One region of the Exiguobacterium oxidotolerans JCM 12280 genome, then DNA from elsewhere that is predicted to be linked to it. Evidence: riboswitches for the same ligand, from Rfam matches in the RefSeq annotation. Region 1 holds a riboswitch; each other region holds the start of a gene.
What was found. Region 1 has a riboswitch for thiamine pyrophosphate ahead of tenA (thiaminase II). Riboswitches for the same ligand answer to the same signal wherever they lie in the genome.
Positions count from the first base shown of each region.

Region 2: linked by a shared signal. The riboswitch ahead of P403_RS0100620 (ECF transporter S component) and the one ahead of tenA (thiaminase II) in region 1 are both predicted to bind thiamine pyrophosphate.
Region 3: linked by a shared signal. The riboswitch ahead of thiD (bifunctional hydroxymethylpyrimidine kinase/phosphomethylpyrimidine kinase) and the one ahead of tenA (thiaminase II) in region 1 are both predicted to bind thiamine pyrophosphate.
Region 4: linked by a shared signal. The riboswitch ahead of thiT (energy-coupled thiamine transporter ThiT) and the one ahead of tenA (thiaminase II) in region 1 are both predicted to bind thiamine pyrophosphate.

Region 1 covers NZ_JNIS01000001.1:2,610,201-2,615,018, reverse strand. Annotated here, with positions in the region: gene P403_RS0113340 (sporulation protein) at 1-285, shown strand, start outside; gene tenA (thiaminase II) at 436-1,137, opposite strand; TPP riboswitch at 1,212-1,317, opposite strand; gene P403_RS0113330 (DUF1002 domain-containing protein) at 1,506-2,387, shown strand; gene abc-f (ribosomal protection-like ABC-F family protein) at 2,669-4,531, shown strand; gene P403_RS0113315 (alanine/glycine:cation symporter family protein) at 4,757-4,818, shown strand, end outside.
Region 2 covers NZ_JNIS01000001.1:96,991-101,808, reverse strand. Annotated here, with positions in the region: gene P403_RS0100630 (DEAD/DEAH box helicase) at 1-1,295, shown strand, start outside; gene P403_RS0100625 (50S ribosomal protein L25/general stress protein Ctc) at 1,634-2,272, shown strand; TPP riboswitch at 2,363-2,461, shown strand; gene P403_RS0100620 (ECF transporter S component) at 2,561-3,139, shown strand; gene P403_RS0100615 (ABC transporter ATP-binding protein) at 3,136-4,701, shown strand; gene P403_RS0100610 (energy-coupling factor transporter transmembrane component T family protein) at 4,667-4,818, shown strand, end outside.
Region 3 covers NZ_JNIS01000001.1:2,153,643-2,158,460, forward strand. Annotated here, with positions in the region: gene P403_RS0110885 (murein hydrolase activator EnvC family protein) at 1-321, shown strand, start outside; gene P403_RS0110890 (murein hydrolase activator EnvC family protein) at 526-1,812, shown strand; TPP riboswitch at 1,874-1,984, shown strand; gene thiD (bifunctional hydroxymethylpyrimidine kinase/phosphomethylpyrimidine kinase) at 2,101-2,913, shown strand; gene thiM (hydroxyethylthiazole kinase) at 2,891-3,661, shown strand; gene thiE (thiamine phosphate synthase) at 3,651-4,289, shown strand; gene P403_RS0110910 (hypothetical protein) at 4,310-4,747, shown strand.
Region 4 covers NZ_JNIS01000001.1:432,504-437,321, reverse strand. Annotated here, with positions in the region: gene pknB (Stk1 family PASTA domain-containing Ser/Thr kinase) at 1-442, shown strand, start outside; gene rsgA (ribosome small subunit-dependent GTPase A) at 479-1,384, shown strand; gene rpe (ribulose-phosphate 3-epimerase) at 1,386-2,042, shown strand; TPP riboswitch at 2,063-2,169, shown strand; gene thiT (energy-coupled thiamine transporter ThiT) at 2,234-2,794, shown strand; gene P403_RS0102330 (thiamine diphosphokinase) at 2,797-3,396, shown strand; gene P403_RS0102325 (amino acid permease) at 3,754-4,818, opposite strand, start outside.

The DNA.
Region 1 (4,818 bases):
CGTTATCGTAAGGACTTACCGATCGCTCAAGAACTCGAGTACTCGGCACGTAATACGTACTTCGCCCATAAACTGGACGAAGTCGAACTCATCCTGCTCCAAGACCGGTCCGGCATCGACATCGTCTTGCAAATCGACCGTCGTGCCCACGACTTAGGCTCGCTCTTCAGTGAGATGGCGGGTGCGGATGAGACAATGACGAAGCTATCCTTATCGAACCACGATTTGATGGACCGAAACGCCGTCAAACAACAATTAAACGATTTGATTGAGCGGTACAGCTGATTTCCTTACCAGAATCTTCATCATGCCTGTAATCCACCCACAAAAAAACCTGAGCGATTACCATGACTTTCTTTACGAAAGCTGAAAATTGCTCAGGTTTTGTGCGGTCTGCCGTCTGATCGCGCTGATCGACAGCGGCTAAAGCTGTACTTATCGTTTCGTTACTTTTGCTTGACGCGTAACTCCTGTAAAAACACGTTCAAACGTTTCTTCCGTCCAGCCCATTTCCCAGAAGAGTAATTCGTAATAACAGCTTTTGACAAAATGTTGTTTCATCCGTTCTCGTTCTGCTTCAGTCGCTTGCGCCGCCAATGCATCGAGACGGTCGACTTGTTCAAAGACGACCCGTTCGAACCATTCTGAACTGTATGTTGCAATCCACTGCTGATAGATCGGTGACGCAGGTGATTTCGTCAACAGTTGTTGTCCGACCTCATAATAGAGCCAGTAACAGGGTAATATCGCTGCAATCGTCTCACCAAGCGTCCCCTTACTCGCATGATGCATATGCGAGACATAGGCATAAGCAGTCGGTGCCGGTTCGAACGTTGCTAAATCTGCTTCCGTGATAGCAAGCGGTTCGAAAAAAGACTGGTGGAGCGACAGCTCAGCCGCATATGTCGACGTCGCATGTTCCGCAAGCTCTGCAATCGTCGCGAAATCTGTTGCTTTTGAGGCGGCGCGGGCTTGAATTTTTGCGAAATGTTTTAAGTAATACGCATCTTGCATGACATAATGCCGAAATTTTTCGAGCGGTAACGTCCCGTCACCAATGCCAGTGACGAATGGATGGGAAAAGCTGCTGTCCCAATACGTTTTTGCGGCTTGCCGAATTTCTTGACTGAATTTCATCCTAATTCCCCCTTTTGTTGAATCAAAAAACGCCACACCCTACGAACAGGGCATGACGTGAAGAGACCACAAAAGAGACGTTCACGCCACTTCCCTCCGTAAGTCCAAACTTAATCAGGTTCAAAGGGTCCGAACGTCTTCGTCGTCTCAGTCGGCCTACCGACTCCCCTAGTGGTCATTATTTAATTCTTGTTTAATTATACCACTTTTTCAGTCAAATCGTCCGTATTTCAGGAAAAACTTAGTATACTGTATGGGGCAGGAGACGCGTGTTCCGTTCCGCCTCAAGACCGATTCCGTTCCGGAACACGTCACTTACAATAGGATTAGTACCTGATACTATCTACTATACTCGGAGGATTCCTACTATGAATAAAGCAACAAAAATCATGACAACAACGCTGTTAGCGTCAAGCTTACTTCTCCCGACTGCTGCTTCAGCAGAACAAGTCGTCGATAAAACGATCATCACGCTCGGTGAATCGCTCGGTGCAAAAGACAAGGCCTGGGTGCTCGCCCGATTGAATGCGCCGGAAGGCATCACGCCCGTCATCGCCACGGCAGCTGATGAGGAAAAATATTTAGGGAAGAACGTTCCCCAATCGCAACTCGGCGGTAACATGTACTCTTCCGCAAAAATTGAACTCGCTGAAAAAGGCGACGGTCTCTCGGTCGCAACCGAAAACATCACTTGGGTCACAAAGGACATGTATTTGAATGCTCTCGTCACAGCGGGTGTGACGGACGCCGATATCACGATTACTTCTCCTTATAAAGTCACCGGTACGTCTGCTTTGACGGGAATCATGAAAGCATATGATCAAACGTCGGCAGAAACCGGTATTAAATTGACGGATGAACGAAAAGATTTAGCCCAACAAGAACTAGCCGTTACGTCCGATGTCGGAAAAACGGTCGGGACGGACAAAGTCGCCAAACTGATGAATGAAATCAAGGCCGAAATCGCAAAACAAAAACCGGAAACCAAAGTCGATATCGAGAATGTCATCATCCAAGTCATTCAAAATAACAACATCCAATTGTCAGACGCCCAGATGGACCGATTGACGTCATTGTTCAGCCAAATGGAGAAAGCAGACTTGAACTGGGGACAAATTGAGACCGGATTAAAAAGTGCCGGTCAAGATATTCAAGCATTCGCGACCTCGGAAGAAACGAAAGGATTTTTCGCAAAATTGTTTGACGGTCTAAGTAATTTCTTTAAATCGATTTCCGGACTGTTCAAGTAACTGAAAACGGTATCATTTCCAGCTTAACATATGGTAAACTGGCTTTATCGAAACGAAAAGGTGGTGTAGAAGATGGGTTTTGCTGCGTGTAAGCATTGGTTGATGGAACAACTTTATCTGTTGCGCGCGATTTTTCATGGAATGGCGTTCTAAGGGATCAGTCTGCCCTTTTTCTAGAACATCTATCTGAAAAATAAAGCAAAGCGCACATTCTACGGTAAACGGAGAGCGCTATTTGCGTTCTCCGTTTTTTTGATGCGCATGAAAGGAAGTTATTGATCATGATATGCGACATCCAACATCTGACAAAACAATTCGGAGGAGCATCCGTCTTAACCGACATCTCACTCTATCTTAAACAAGCTGACCGTATCGGATTGATCGGTCGAAACGGAACCGGAAAAACAACGTTACTGCGCTTAATCGCTCAACTCGATGCACCGGACAGCGGAACCATTTATCTAAAAAAAGGACTTTCCATCGGTTATTTGGCTCAAATCCCACAGTTCGCAGAAGAATTGACCGGCCTCGATGTTCTCTGGACCGCATTTGCCCAGGTCGTCGCCTTACGGACGACGATGCATCAGCTTGAACAACAAATGGCAAATGCCGACCACCTCGACGATGTGCTGAACGATTATACGCGCGTGACCGAACAATTCGAACGACAGGACGGGTACCTACTCGATTCAAAAATCCAACGTATGATTAACGGCCTCCACCTCGATGCCTTGCTGACACGTCCCTTTTCTCAATTGAGTGGTGGCGAACAAACGAAAATCTGCCTTGGCCGGATGCTTTTGACGGAACCGGACTTGTTGATCCTCGACGAGCCGACGAATCACCTCGACCTCGCAGCCATCGAATGGCTCGAACAATTTTTAAACAGTTATCCGGGCGCAGTCCTGATTGTCTCGCATGACCGCGTGTTCCTTGACGCAAGTGTCAATTGGATTGCGGAACTAGAAGATGGTGAATTGACGATCTACCCCGGAAATTATTCGGCGTATACGGTCGCGAAAGAACGCCTGCTCCTCGAACAGTTCCACGCCTACACGGAACAACAAAAGAAAATCAAACAAATGAAGGATGCGATTAGGCGGTTACGCCAGTGGGCAAATGAAGCCTCTCCTCCGAGCGAAAAACTGTTCCGGAAAGCAAAAGCGATGGAACGGGCACTCGAACGAATTGAGCGACTCAAACGGCCACTTCTTGAAAAAGCGGCGCCTGATATCCAATTTTCGTCGCACGGGCAACTCAGTCAAGTCGTTTACCGCTTGACGGATGTTGAACTTTCAGTTGCCGACCGCAAGTTGTTTACGTCGCTTGATTTCGAAGCCGCGCCGCGTGACCGGATTGGGATCGTCGGTGCGAACGGGAGTGGGAAAACGACGTTATTACGTGTCTTACTCGGACAACTCGAACCGACGAACGGACATGTTACGCGTGGTCCGTCAAATCGCGTCGGATTTTTATCGCAACACGTTGACATGCCGGGTGAAGAGCGACTGATCGATTACTTCCGCTCACGCATTTCGACAGATGAAGGAACAGCCCGGTCCCTGTTAGCCCGTTTCCTATTTTTCGGTCCCCGTGTCTTCTTATCGATTAGTGCGTTAAGCGGCGGAGAAAAAATGCGTTTGATGCTCGCGATTCTTGTCCATTCGCCGCTTAATGTCCTGATTCTGGACGAACCGACGAATCACCTCGACATTGAATCCCGCGAGGCGCTTGAAGAAGCACTCGAGCACTTTGACGGAACGCTGATTGCCGTATCGCATGACCGTTACTTCTTGAATCGACTTTTTTCGAAAACGTACTGGTTAGATGACACGACGGAAATGTTTTCTGGTCCTTACCACTATGCTACCGAAAAACGACAGGCTCGGACAAACATCGAATCAGTGGAACCCGCGCCTATCGAGCGAGCCACCAAGACGCCAGTAACTGAGGCACGTCCACCTTTAAGTACAGACGAACTCGAACAACAGATTCAACAGCTAGAGGATGAAGTGGCTTTACTCGATGCGTCACTAGCGACGACAGAAGATTACGAAGTCCTTGCGCCATTATTCTCAGCGCGTGAACAGCTCGTCAGTCAAATTGATGTCTTCTATGAAAAATTGTTGGCCGTCGATCACTAATCAAAAGGCGCATCATTTCACCACCGCTCGCTTCATTAAGTGCGGTGGCTTTTTATGTTAAAAATGCTTTGATGACGATCTGTTTTTCTGAATCCAAAAAAATATATTTTAAACATTTTAAAAGAAAGTTTCGAAAAAAAGCTTGCAAGTTGTCTGAAAATTCGTATAATTCAACTTATAGCTATTATCACTTTTCAGCAAAAACACTTTGGGAGGAACTATCACATGGATGCATTTCAACAAGCTGTACAATCAGGCGTCGACTTCGCTAACAACATCTTATGGTC
Region 2 (4,818 bases), 2.5 Mb from region 1:
AGAGTCTTGCGGCACACGACTGTCATGGCATCTTAGCGGACGAGATGGGACTCGGCAAAACGATTCAAGCCATCGGTTATATCGAAACGCTCCCGAGTGCCCGTATCCTGATCGTCGCCCCGGCGTCACTCCTCTACAACTGGGCAGCGGAGCTGCGCCGCTTTGCTCCGACACGCACCGTCCATGTGCTCAGTGGAAGTCGTGCGTCGCGCTTACGCCAGCTCGAAGATTTGCCGGACGACGTCATTCTTGTCATTTCCTATCCGTCGCTCCGGCTCGACATCAAAAATCATCAGGCAATCCATTACGATTGTATCTTTTTTGATGAAGCGCAACAGCTGAAGAATCCAAGGTCGCAGACGACGGTCAGCTTAAAACAGCTTTGGGCGACACGTCGGTTCGCCTTGACCGGGACACCACTCGAAAACAGGACGCTTGACCTTTGGTCGATTTTCGACGTCGTCTTCCCGTCACTCTTACCGGACCGGCAACGGTTTCTCGACTGGTCAGCACGGGATGTCCAACAATTCGTCGAACCGTTTTTACTGCGCCGGACGAAACAGGACGTCTTGCAACAGTTACCGGCGAAACAAGTCGTTCACCACTATACGGAACTGACGGCAGGGCAGAAAAAATTGTATGCCGCCCACTTGGCGAAGTTACAACTGGAAACGTTACAGCATCTCGATCAGTCGAAACCGGAAGAACGGATAAAATTACTGGCCGGGTTGACCCGCCTCCGTCAAATTTGTTGCGATCCCCGTCTGTTCGTCGAGGACTATCGCGGACGGTCGGCGAAACAGGACCGGTTGCTCGCCTTGATTCAAGAAAAACGGGCAGCGGGCAAACGGATTTTGATTTTTTCACAGTTTACGAAAATGCTCGATTTGATTCGGGACGACCTGCATGAGATGCACCTTCCCCACTTCGAACTGCGCGGGGATACACCGATTGCCGAGCGTCTCGAACGCTGCGACCGTTTTAATGCCGGAGAAGTTGATCTATTCTTGATTTCACTGAAGGCGGGTGGCACCGGATTGAACTTGGCGACGGCGGATACCGTCATCTTATATGATAGTTGGTGGAACCCGGCTGTCGAACAGCAAGCGGCTGACCGGGCACACCGAATGGGACAAAAACAGACGGTCGAAGTCATCAAGTTAATCACGAAAGGTACGATCGAAGAAAAAATCATCGAGCTGCAAGAGCGGAAAGCGACACTCGTGACGGACATACTCAAACAACCAGATTCGCTCGCACTGTCAGTCGATGAGATGGTGCAACTGCTTGAATAAGCAAAAACGCACCGATTTTTTAACATGTTGGAAACCGTTGCTGCTCTAAGGGAAACGGACTTCCAACAGCCCTTTTGTTGCCGAGGAATGTTTAGCTTTTAATGTTACGGGGGTATAACTATCATAGCACCGCATCAGCGAGTTGCTTTTACGACCACATGTTTCTCAATATCAGCGTAATGACCTGGGAGAGAAATGCTAACCACTCACTTCGATCTTCATTTTTATGAAATCAATTTGAAATAGCATTCGATGCACTGTTTTGGCCGGAACGATTCGTTCCACTCCTTTCTTCATTACCTTTTGAGGGCTATACCAAATTCAAGGGGGAAATGAACATGTCAGTAACATTAAAAGTAGAAGAACGCGAAGTACGCCCACGCTCACTTAGAAAGCAATTACGTCATGAAGGAAAAGCTCTTGGTGTCGTGTATGGTTACAAAGTGGAAAGTACACCGATTGCCTTTGACGAAAAAGCATTGATCAAAGTCGTTCGTGAACATGGTGAGAATGCACTTGTTGCACTTCAAATCGGTGGTAAAAAAGTCAACACACTGATCAACAAACTCGATATGGATATCTTCACACCAACAATCAAGCACGTTGAATTCATCGCTGTTAAAATGGATGAAGAAACAGAAGTCGAAACAGATATCGTCCTCGTCGGCGAAGCGGCTGGTGCAAAACTTGGTGGATATCTTTCACAAACACTCTTTAAAGTGACAGTTGCAGCTACACCAGATAAATTACCGGAACGCGTCGAAGTCGATGTGACAAACCTTAACCTCGGTGATTCTCTATCGGTTTCGGATTTACCGGAAGAAAAAGAATACCGTATCGTTACGGAAGGTGACATTCAAGTCGTTGCCGTCGTCGAATCGACACTTGAAGCGGATCTCGAAGAAACTGATGCTGAAGAACCAGCTGAAGCGACAGAAGAAGTTTCTACTGAAGAACAAACGGAAGAAAAAGAATAATTTTTCTTACCCTCCCCTCGCGGAGGGTTTTTTATCTGTATTGACAACTGTCTGTAGAGTCGGTACAGTAAAAAGCGTACACACTATATGCACATCCACTAGGGGAGCCCATTGGCTGAGACGATTCACTTCGGACCCTTTGAACCTGATCTAGTTCATACTAGCGTAGGAAAGTGGAGCGGTAATTCGTTCAATTTTTCTGCATGTTTGCAGATTCAGCGACCGCTCTCTTTCATAGAGGGCGGTCTTTTTGTTTGTCTGGTGGTTGTGCCAAAGGGAGATAGGAACATGAACAGTTGGAAAATGAAAGAAATCATCGTCATGATGATGTTGTCGGTTGCTTGCGGGGTACTGTACTTAGGTTGGTCGACATTGTGGTTACCGGTTTCGGCGATTTTCGGACCGGTCGGTTCAAACTGGATGTTCGGGATTTGGGTCATCGCGAGTCCGCTCGTCGCCTACATCATTCAAAAACCGGGAGCAGCACTGATTGCAGAAGTCGTCGCCGCTGCCGTCGAATTATTCACGGGGAGTCATTTCGGATTATCCGCCCTATTGATCGGCTTTGCCCAAGGGATTGGGGCGGAAATCGCCTTCGCCCTCTTCGGGTACCGGAAGTTCAACACAATGACGTTGATTCTATCCGGCATGTTCGCAGCAATCGGTAGCATGGTCTATAGTCTCGTCGTCAACGGTTTCGCCTACTATACGACGACGACCCTTCTGTTGACGTTTTCCCTTCAACTCGTCAGCGGTGCATTGCTCGGTGGATTACTTGCGAAAGTCATCGTCGATGCGCTTGTCAAAACAGGGACGTTGAACGGTTATGCGATCGGGCGTAAACGACAGAAACCGGATGCGGCATGATTCATTGTAACGACTTGTCTGTCCGCTATCCGGGGCAACATGGCACCGTCCTGCACAACGTGACGGTGACGCTACACGAAGGGGAAACGACGTTGCTCGTCGGACCGAGCGGCAGTGGGAAAACGACGTTTTTACATGTTCTCGCCGGCTTACTACCTGACGCGATTGAAGCTGATGTCAGCGGTCACTGCAAGACGAACGGAACGGTCGGAATCCTTTTTCAAAATCCGGACGACCAGTTCTGCATGCAGACCGTCGGAGCGGAAGTTGCCTTTAGTCTTGAAAATCGTTCAGTCGACCGCAGTCAGATGGATGACCGGATTGACGCCGCACTGGCACGTGTCGGACTGGACGTGCCGCTGACGACACCGATTATGCAACTGTCAGGAGGGATGAAACAACGACTCGCCCTCGCCTGCGTCCTTGCGCTTGAGCCGGATATTCTATTACTTGATGAACCGACGGCGCAACTCGATCCGGCAGGACATCGGGTTTTGATGCAACTGATTGAGGAACTCCATCACGACCGGACGTTGACGCTCGTTCTGATTGAACATCAGCTTGACCGCTGTGTGACGTTCAGCGACCGGGTGCTCGTCTTCAATCACGGGGGAACGATTTTACACGATGGTCCGCCGCATGAAATCTTCGGTCAGCATCGCGCTGAACTCGAACGACACGGTATTGCGACACCGCTCCTCTACCCGTATCAACTGGAAACGTTACCCCCCGCTTCTTCCCAGGCGACGCGGTTACGAAAAGTGAATAACAACCGTCCTCCGGTCCGACAAGACAAGACGTTCGCGCTGACACGCACCGCGTTAGGACGCCGTAAGCAAGTGATTGTCGACGACCTGTCGCTTGCAACACACAGCGGAGAATGGATCATGGTCGTCGGATCGAATGGTGCCGGTAAAAGCACGTTGCTCGAAACACTGGCGAAATTGATTCCGGCGCAAGGCGGTACGGTCCGCTTGTTCGAAAAAGAACTGCGGACATGGAAAAATCGGAGCTATTACCAACACGTCGGATTCGTCTTTCAACAGCCAGAGCTCCAATTTCTCAAGCAGACGGTCGAAGACGAGTTCGTAATCAGCATGGAGGTGCCGACGCCGGAACGGATTGAAACGGCGTTGCAATCCTACCGGTTAACCCGTGTCGCCCGTCAGTCGCCGCTCGCCCTGAGCATGGGTCAAAAGCGACGGCTCAGCGTCGCGACGATGTTGTTAGAACCAAAAGACGTCCTGTTGCTCGATGAACCGACGTTCGGTCAAGATACCGAGACGACAGGTCAACTCATCGAGATGTTCGAGCAGGCGCGATTAAACGGGACGACGCTGATCATGGTGACGCACGACATGGAGCTCGTTCATCGGCACGCTGACCGGGTGCTCGTCCTTGGTGACGGGCGACTTCAGTTCGACGGCACACCGGACACTTTGTTTAAAGACGAGACGTTACTCGAGCATAACCAACTCTCTCGTCCGTTATCGTATTTGTATCAGCAACTCGAGGAGGTGAAACGTCGTGCAGGAAAACGTCTCCCCGCTCGCGCGTATTAATCCGGCGATTAAACTGGGTGCCCTCGTTTACGTGATGGTGCTGTTGATTGCGGCACCGACGTTACGCGAGACGATGGCCTTACTTGCACTCGCTGCGGTCGGATTGGGCTGCTCAGG
Region 3 (4,818 bases), 460 kb from region 1:
GACTTTGGTGCACCGGTTGGAACACCAATCGTCGCAGCAGCAACAGGAACTGTCATTACGGCTTCTAGCAGTGGTCCTTACGGGAATCACATTATGATTGCTCACCAATTGAACGGAAAAACGTATACGACGGTTTACGCACACATGAGTTCATTGAATGCGCGTGCAGGACAACGTGTCAGCCAGGGACAACAAATCGGTGCACTTGGTAGCACGGGTAACTCGACTGGACCACACTTACACTTCGAAATTCATGTCGGCGGGTATATCTACAGTGGAACAGGCCCTGCAAATAGTGTTAATCCTATGTCAATGTTATAAAATCGTAAAAGAACTGCTACATTGTAGCGGTTCTTTTTTTGTACAGCTTAAATAATTAGTTGTTATATTACAAAATAACGTTTTCATTTGAAACGTAAATGAAATTTTTCTGAAACTATTACGATGCTATAATCAATTTCAGATAGTTTTACTACGAAACATGACTTCAAAAATCGAATTCATACATAAGCGAGGAACTCACATATGCTAAAAAAGTTATTTTCTACCGTACTATTAGGGACGTTATTATTGACGAACACCCCAATCACTCAAGCGGCTACAATTAAAGAAAAGAAAGCAGATAATGCAGCTGAGCAACGTAAGCTAGAAAAATCAATCAAAAAACAAGAATCTAAAATTTCAAAAGAGCAGCGTCAAATCAATGTGATTGATGCAGCAATCAATGAAAATATTTTCCGTGTCTCGGAAAAAAATAAACAGATTCGTCAGTTGAATGAACGAATCGAAGAGCTTGAGGCAGACATTATTCATTATGAAGAAATGTTGAAACGCCAGGAAGAGCTGTTAGGAGACCGTCTTCGTGTGCTTCAAGAAAATGATGGAAATTCTATTAAATGGGAAGAAGTCATTTTTGGTTCGAAAGACCTTGGTGATCTCTTTAGTCGTGTGATGGCAGGGAAAAAAATTGCTGAACAAGATGACAAGATGATTTCTGCTTATCTTGAAACGCAAAAAAAATTAGCGGATGCTAAAGCGACGCTCGTGGATAAAAAGGAAGAGCGAGTGAAAGAAAAAGAAGCCCTTTTAGTTCAAAAAAAGGAACTCAAACAGCAAATGAAAGCACGTAGTGCAACCTTAAAAAAATTACGTCAAGGTAAAACAAAATTTACGACAAAACTTCTGAATGCAAAAGAACTTCAAGCGACATTAGAAGCGCAAGAACGTGCGATTGCGGCAGCGAAGGCAGCAGCGAAGGCAGCAGCTAAAGCAGCAGCGGAAAAGGCAGCAGCTGAAAAAGCGGCAGCGGAAAAGGCGGCGAAAGCGGCAAAATCAAACAGCAAGAAGACGTCTGATGAGATTGTAAGTGCTACGCCAGTCGCTAGTGTTCCGAGCGGTTCGGCGCAGTTCGTTCGCCCGGCTTCAGGAAGTGTTTCACAAGGATTCGGACCAGCAAGTGGTGCGAATGGGTATACTTTCCATAACGGTGTCGACTTTAGAGGGTCAGTCGGATCATCAATCGTCGCAGCAGCTTCAGGAACGGTCATCACAGCAGGAAGTGGTGGGCCGTACGGAAATCATGTCATGATTTCACATTTCTTGAATGGAAAAGTGTACACAACAGTTTACGCGCACATGAATTCATTGTCAGTTCATGCGGGGCAAACAGTCTCACAAGGACAACAAATCGGTACGCTCGGAAATACGGGAAACTCGACAGGGGCACATCTTCATTTTGAGTTGCATATTGGTGGTTACCAATACAGTGCGACAGGACCAGCCAATACAGTTAATCCATTAGCGTACTTATAAAAACGAGCTTCGGCTCGTTTTTTTTATGACGCTATGCTACAGTGAAAGGGAAATTTAAATCATGAGCAACTAGGGGAGCTGGAGGAATCTGGCTGAGAGGAAAACCATTCTGTTTTCGACCCTATCACCTGATCTGGATAATACCAGCGTAGGAAAGTTGAGATCGAAGACATGAATAAGTGACCACACTCGTTGGTTTTTCATGGCGTCGTCTGCTTTTTTACAGCGGACGGCGCTTTTTTTCGTTCCGCTTTCTCCTTGTGCTCTCATAGAAAGTGAGGTCTATCGATGAAACATGTACTGACGATTGCTGGATCAGACTCTAGTGGTGGAGCTGGAATTCAAGCCGACTTAAAAACTTTTTCTGCTCTTGGGGTTTACGGGATGAGTGTAATTACTGCCATCACAGCGCAAAATACGTTAGGCGTACAAGCAGTTGAAGATGTATCACCAACGCTTGTCGAAGCCCAGTTGAACTCGATTTTTAGCGATATTCGTGTAGATGCCGTTAAAATTGGGATGGTCTCGAATGAAAAAACGATTCAAGTTATTGCGAAATGTTTGAAGCATTATAAGGGACCGGTCGTTTTAGACCCCGTGATGGTCGCAAAAGGGGGGCATGCCCTGTTAAAGGAACATGCTGAACAAGCATTAATGGAGCACTTGATGCCGCTTGCAACCGTGACGACCCCGAATATTCCGGAAATGGAACGCATGTTAGGGCAAGCGATTTCGACAGTTGATGAAATGAAGCTGGCGACGACGGAATTCGCACAAAAACGAGATATCGCTATCTTGTTAAAAGGCGGTCATCTCGAAAGTATTGATGCCTCGGATATTTTATACACGGAAGGGATGTATCATCTGTTTCAAGAGGCACGATTAAAACGCCAGCATACACATGGGACAGGATGTACATTATCTTCCGCGATTGCGGCACGTCTTGCGCTGGGAGATTCCCTGAAGGATAGCGTGATTTATGCTAAACGGTACGTAACTGAAGCAATCCGGCATGGATTTGCCTTAGGGAACGGAATCGGACCGACACATCACTTTTATGACATTTGGAGGGAAACGGATGCTTACAACCATTCACGATAAAAAACCATTAATTCATCATTTAACGAATGCGGTCACGATTAATGAGTGTGCCAATATGACCCTTGCGCTCGGGGGTTCACCTGTCATGGCTGAAGATATCCTAGAAGTCGAAGAAATGGTTGGACATGCAGATGCTGTCGTTATCAATATCGGGACACTGAACGCAGCTTCACGAGCGTCGCAATTGTTGGCAGGTCAAACGGCTAACCGATTGAAGAAACCGATTATTTTAGATCCAGTCGGAATGGGGGCGACTACACTTCGGACACAATTCACAAAAGAGTTACTCGAAGCAATTCATTTTACGGTCATTAAGGGGAACGTCTCTGAAATCAAGACGCTCATCGGTCAAGTCGGACGTTCTAAAGGAGTCGATGTCGCTTCAGGAGAGACATTAGATTTTCAAGTCGTCCATGAGTTTGCTGGACGGCTCGGGACGACTCTCGTCGTAACGGGACCAGTTGATTTCATTACAGACGGCAAGCGACAAGTAAAACTAACCGTAGGAACGCCACGACTCGGATACATTACAGGGACCGGTTGCATGACGGCATCGCTCATCGGAACCTTACTTGGAGCAGGGTATGATGCATTCGAAGCAGCGACCTATGGGACGTATTTAATGGGAAAAGCGGGTGAAGTCGCAGATGAAGCAGCGGGACTCGGTGATTTCCGGATGGGGTTGTTCAACGCAATCAGCTTAACTACAGAAGAAAGTTTGAAAGGGGTATTGACCAGTGGAGAATGATTACACGGTTTATGCGGTAACAGATCGGCGCTTTCACCCGGACGTTGCCTTGATTGATGCGGTCGAAGCAGCAATAAAAGGTGGCGCGACGATGGTCCAGCTTCGTGAAAAACAGGCGCAAGGGAAAGAATTTCTCGAACAAGCGAGCGACTTGAAGAAAATGATGTCTCGTTACGGCGTCCCACTCATCATCAATGACCGGATTGATATCGCACAAATCGTCGGTGCAGGTCTGCATATCGGGCAAGAGGACATCCCTTTGCGGGAGGCACGTAAGCTGTTACCGGAAGCCACGATTGGGGTTTCTGTCTCGACCGTTGAACAGGCGATCGAAGCAGAGCAAGACGGGGCAACTTATCTTGGCGTAGGGTCACTCTATCCAACGGCGACAAAAAACGATGCGAGTCAGATGACAAACGAAACACTCCGGGCGATTCGCCGGGCTGTTTCCCTTCCGCTCGTCGGAATTGGTGGAATCACACATCATGTGGTGCCCGACTTATTCGAGATGCTTGAAGGATATGCTGTCGTCTCTGCCTTATTCGCAGCACCAGATATTGAACGTGCGGCACGAGAGTTCAAGGAGGCGGTTCAGACTGCGCGTCAAATAGTATCAGACCGGGTATAATCACTGAAGAGGTGATGCACGTGAAATGGCAGGTCATTCGCTTTCGGGGAGGCTGGATTCGGTATCGCATCGAACCACAAATCATTCGAATCGACAATCGCGGAAAGTATCATTTAGGTTGGAAATTGTTTCCCTATCCGAATCGTTATGCATTTGAATTGGCGGTTTTGTTAAAAAACAAACACCGACAACGATATAAACGGCCGCTGTTGATTAAAACGGCATCCATCGCTACGGAAATCTGGGGCCATACACATCTCGATTTATTTTATCGGGTGATGTTACAAGTACCGTTACCACGCTTCCTATCGAATCGATATAAGGAGCGATTGCGAAATACAAGTATTATCGATATCGGTGTACGGGCTGTCGATACTAATCGAATCGTTTGGGATATCGGGAATCGATTAGGGGGATGGGCAGTTTTTCGTACAATCCAAAAAAAGCATCGGAAATGAATCTTCACCTCGCGAATCATCGTAGTCATCTTACTTGCATTTGTTGTTTTAGGATGGTGCAATAGTTTGGA
Region 4 (4,818 bases), 2.2 Mb from region 1:
GAGTGCTGAAGCAAAAGCGTACTTGGACGCGACAGGTCTCGATGGTACATTCGAACAAGAATTTTCGAGTGAAGTCGAACTCGACCAAGTCATTCGCCAATTTCCGCAAGCGGGTGTCAAAGTCGAGCCGAACGATTCCGTGACGGTCTTTATTTCAAAAGGGGAGGAAGAACAAACCGTGACGGCGACCTTCCCGGAAAAAGTAGCCTACGATGCTGTAGGTGAAGGGGATGAAGATCCGCCGCGGCAAGTCATTCGAATCGAGACGGATGATGCTAAAGGGAAACGTACGGTGATTGAAGAGTCGATTGACAGTGATGAAACATTTGATGTTCCGGTGACGATTGATCCGGGCGAAGAAGGGAAAATTACGATTTATAAAGATGATGTAGTGTATCGCTCGAAAACGATTACCTATAAACAAGCGAAAGCAGAACAATGAGTGTGCTACGAACCGCAAATTGAAGGAGGGCATGGGATGGCAGAAAATCGTATCGAAGAAAATCGGGACGGGACGATCATTCGTCTACAAGGTGGGTTTTATGATGTCATGACGACGCAGGGCGAGGTGCGGTCGCGCGCTCGGGGAAACTTCCGAAAACGTGGTATCAGTCCTGTTGTCGGAGATGAGGTCGTATTGCATATCGAAAGCGAAACTGGATACATTTTAGAAGTGAAGGAACGGCAAAATTTCCTAGTTCGTCCACCGGTCGCAAACATCGATCAAGCGTTGCTTGTCGTCTCAGCAGCAGAACCGGACTTTTCAGCCCATTTGCTCGATCGATTTTTAGTCTTAATCGAAGCAAAAGAGATTCAACCCATTATTATCTTGACGAAGATGGATTTGTTGCAAGGAACAGCAGAAGCAGAAGTCCGGACGGCGATTGCCGGTTACCGACAAATCGGTTATCAGGTGATTGAGACGTCGAGTGAGACGCTAGAAGGGGTAGAGGAAGTTCGCCCGCTACTCAAGGAAAAAACAAGTGTACTCGCGGGACAGTCGGGAGTCGGAAAAAGTTCATTGTTGAATGCGCTCGACCCGACGCTCGATCTCGAGACGAGCCACATCTCGAAATCGCTCGGACGCGGACGACATACGACGCGTCATGTGACGTTAATTCCGCTTGCAGAGGGCTTGATTGCTGATACGCCAGGGTTTTCGAACCTAGATTTTCCACACGAGATGGAAATCGAAGAATTACGTTGGTGTTTTCCGGAATTCGTCGCACGGCAAGATACGTGCAAATACCGTGGTTGCCTGCATTTAAACGAACCAGGCTGTGCTGTCAAAAAATCAGTGGAGGCAGAAGAAATCATGTCCTCACGCTATACGAATTATGGTATGTTTGTAGAGGAAATCAAGAATCGAGCGCGGAGGTATTGAAATGATTAAAATCGCACCATCTATTTTATCAGCAGATTTCGCCAACCTAGAACGAGACGTTAAAGCTGTCGAGGCGGCAGGAGCAGATTACATCCATTTCGACGTCATGGATGGCCAGTTCGTCCCGAACATTTCATTTGGTCTACCCGTCCTCAGTAGTCTTCGTCAAAAGACGGACATGGTCCTTGACGTTCATTTAATGATCGATCGACCAGAAAACTTCGTCGAAGCGTTTGTAGCGGCAGGAGCGGATATCGTCACCTTCCATGTCGAAGCGACGAATCATGTCCATCGTGTCTTGCAACAAATTAAAGGGGCTGGAGCAAAGGCCGGCGTCGTCCTGAATCCACACACGTCACTGTCGACGATTGAACATGTCCTAGAAGAAGTCGACATGGTCTTGTTGATGACGGTCAATCCAGGATTTGGCGGACAAGCTTTCTTGCCGAGCGTCATGACGAAGCTGAAGCAATTAGCGATGATCAAAGCAGAGCGCGGTTTGACGTTCGAAATTGAAATCGATGGTGGTGTCAACGCGGAAACGGCAAAACTGTGTATCGACAATGGGGCAAACGTCCTTGTCGCAGGTTCTGCAATCTACAATGCACCAGACTATGCAGAAGCCATCACTAGTATTCGAAACGCGGCTCACGTATAATAGAGCCAAGACAATTAAATTTTGACCGCAAGGGGTGTCGCGTCAAGCGGCTGAGAGAAGTGAGTAGACTTTAACCCTTCGAACCTGTTCCGTTCAGACGGACGTAGGGATGTGGCGCACGCAGGCAGTACGGCGTCCGTCGTACTGCCTTTTTGTTGTCATCATTATTTTATTTTTAGGAGGAACACAGTATGAAACGATTACAAATGTTAATGGAGATTGCGATTTTCGCGAGTCTCGGTGTTGTATTTGATTTATTGATTCCGTTTAAGATGCCACAAGGCGGATCCATCAGCTTAGCGATGTTACCGATTTTCGTCATGGCCTTTCGTCACGGCGTCGTTGGTGGTGTCATCACGGGTGCGCTCGTCGGAACGATTCAATTGATGTTCGCTCCGCAAGTCTTGACGGTCGTCCAACCGCTGCTTGACTATACGCTTGCATATGGTGTCGTCGGTTTGAGTGGAGTGTTTGCAGGCCAAGTCAAAAAAGCAGCAACAGAAGGTCAAAAAAAGCGTCTCATGACGATTGTCTTGTTTGCGACCTTGCTAGGTGCAGGTCTACGTTATATCTGTCATGTCATCAGTGGGATCGTCTTTTTTGCAGAGTATGCCAAAGGACCGGTCGTTCCATACTCGTTCATTTATAACGCGACGTATATGGCTCCGTCGTACGTTTTATGTGGGGTCGTTGCAGGTATTTTGCTTACGACAGCACCACGTCTTTTACGTTACTCCGCTCGCGGTATTTAAAGATGAGAGTTTTAATCGTTGCGGCAGGACCGGTAGAAGACGTCCCGACGCTCGCACCATTCGTGAAAGACAAGACGATGATTATCGGTGTTGACGGCGGGATTGCGACATTAGTGGAGCAAGGACTTGATTTTGATGTGGCAATCGGTGACTTTGATTCGCTCGGATACGTTCCGGATGGTGGATTGCTTCATCCGGCAGAAAAAGATGAAACGGACTTAGAACTAGCGTTACGTTACGCTACCGAACAGGCTGCAGGTTCTGAACTACTCATCTTTGGTGCGACGGGTGGTCGGCTCGACATGACGCTACAGAACGTCTATTTGTTAAAACAATTTCCGATGGCACGACTCGTGACGAAACGTGAGGATGTCCGGTACTGGAAAACCGGTCAGTACGAACTCGCGTCTGAAGGGTATCATTACCTTTCCTTCATTCCCCTTGTCCCGTCGAACTTGACCCTGCGCGGCGTCAAATACCCCTTGACGGAGCATCCTGTTCCGGTCGGTGGTTCGCTGACGGTCAGCAATGAGTGGGTTGGTGTTGCGCAAGTGACGGTCGTCGAAGGGGAAGTTCTCGTCCTGCGCACGCACGAAAAATAAAAACGTGATAGACGCGACTCCATCATATCCCGCTGAAGCGATCGGGATATGGGTTCTAAGCGATTCGAGACCGATTGCGCGCTAAACCGTCTGCATGCCCGCTTTTTCGTCACTGTGTTACTAAGAAACGTCACGTTTCGTTGACTCCTGCCTCTGAAAGCAACGGAAAAGAGGCAAGCTTTTTATCACTCCATATTACTTTGTCTACACGCTGAAACGCCGACGACTCCGTATGTAAAACGGAAGCGTCGGCGCTTTGATTTGTTTACGACTTTTTTAGTCAGTCGACTGTTTGAGATTGGTGAGATTGGCGGGCTCCGGTATCCGGTGTATCCAGGACCAGGTAATATGTCAAAGTCATTCGTCTTGAAGTGTCGAACTGGCTGCTTGTTGTTCGCTTTTGGCAGCAAGGTGCTTCCCTTTGACAAATAGGTGGTAACTTGCCCATGTCAGTAGGAAGAAAGGGACGCCGAGATATAAGGCGACACGTTGATCCGCTTGAAAACCTAAACTGATTAAGACGAGCAGGTTGAGTGAGAGCGAAACGATCGGTAAGACTGGGAAAAACGGTGTCTTGAACTTCAATTCGTCAAGCGTGTGTCCTGACTTGATAAACTGACGTCGGAAAGCAATTTGCGAAGCAGAAATCGAGATCCAACCGACTTGCGCTCCGAGACCGGCGATGGATAACAACCAGATGAAGACGGTATCCTCGGCAAAAAATGCCGTCAATAAGGATAACATCGCGAACAACATCGTGAACGCTAAGGCACGCATCGGCACACCCCGTTGATTGACGATGGCGAGTTTTTTTGAAATCATACCTTCTTGCGACATCGACCAGAGCATGCGTGTCGCAGCATACAGTCCAGAGTTTCCGACGGATAAGAGTGCCGTCAAAACGACGATGTTCATCAAATCTGCAGCATATGGGATGCCGATTGCGTCAAAGACCATGATGAAGGGACTGCTGATGCCGCTCGCCGATTCATACGGAATCAAGGCACCGATGATCGTGATTGAGAGGACGAAGAAAATAAACGTCCGCCAAACCGTATTACGAATCGCTTTCGGAATCGATTTTTCTGGATCACTCGATTCCCCGGCAGCGACTCCAATCAATTCTGTTCCTTGGAAAGCGAAGTTGACGGCAATCATCGTCGTCAAGACGCCGAGAGCCCCGTTCGGAAACCAGCCGTTCGCCGTGAAGTTCGCGAACAACGTAGCTGGTCGTTCAGCCGCCATATCAATCCATCCGAACCATGCGGCTCCCCCGAGTCCGATGAAGAACAGGATGGCGAGTACTTTAAGACTTGAAAACCAAAATTCTGCTTCCCCGAATGCTTTCGCAGAGATAGCGTTCAAACCGAATAAGATGACGGTAAATAAGGCGCACCAGATGACGACAGGAACGTTTGGAAA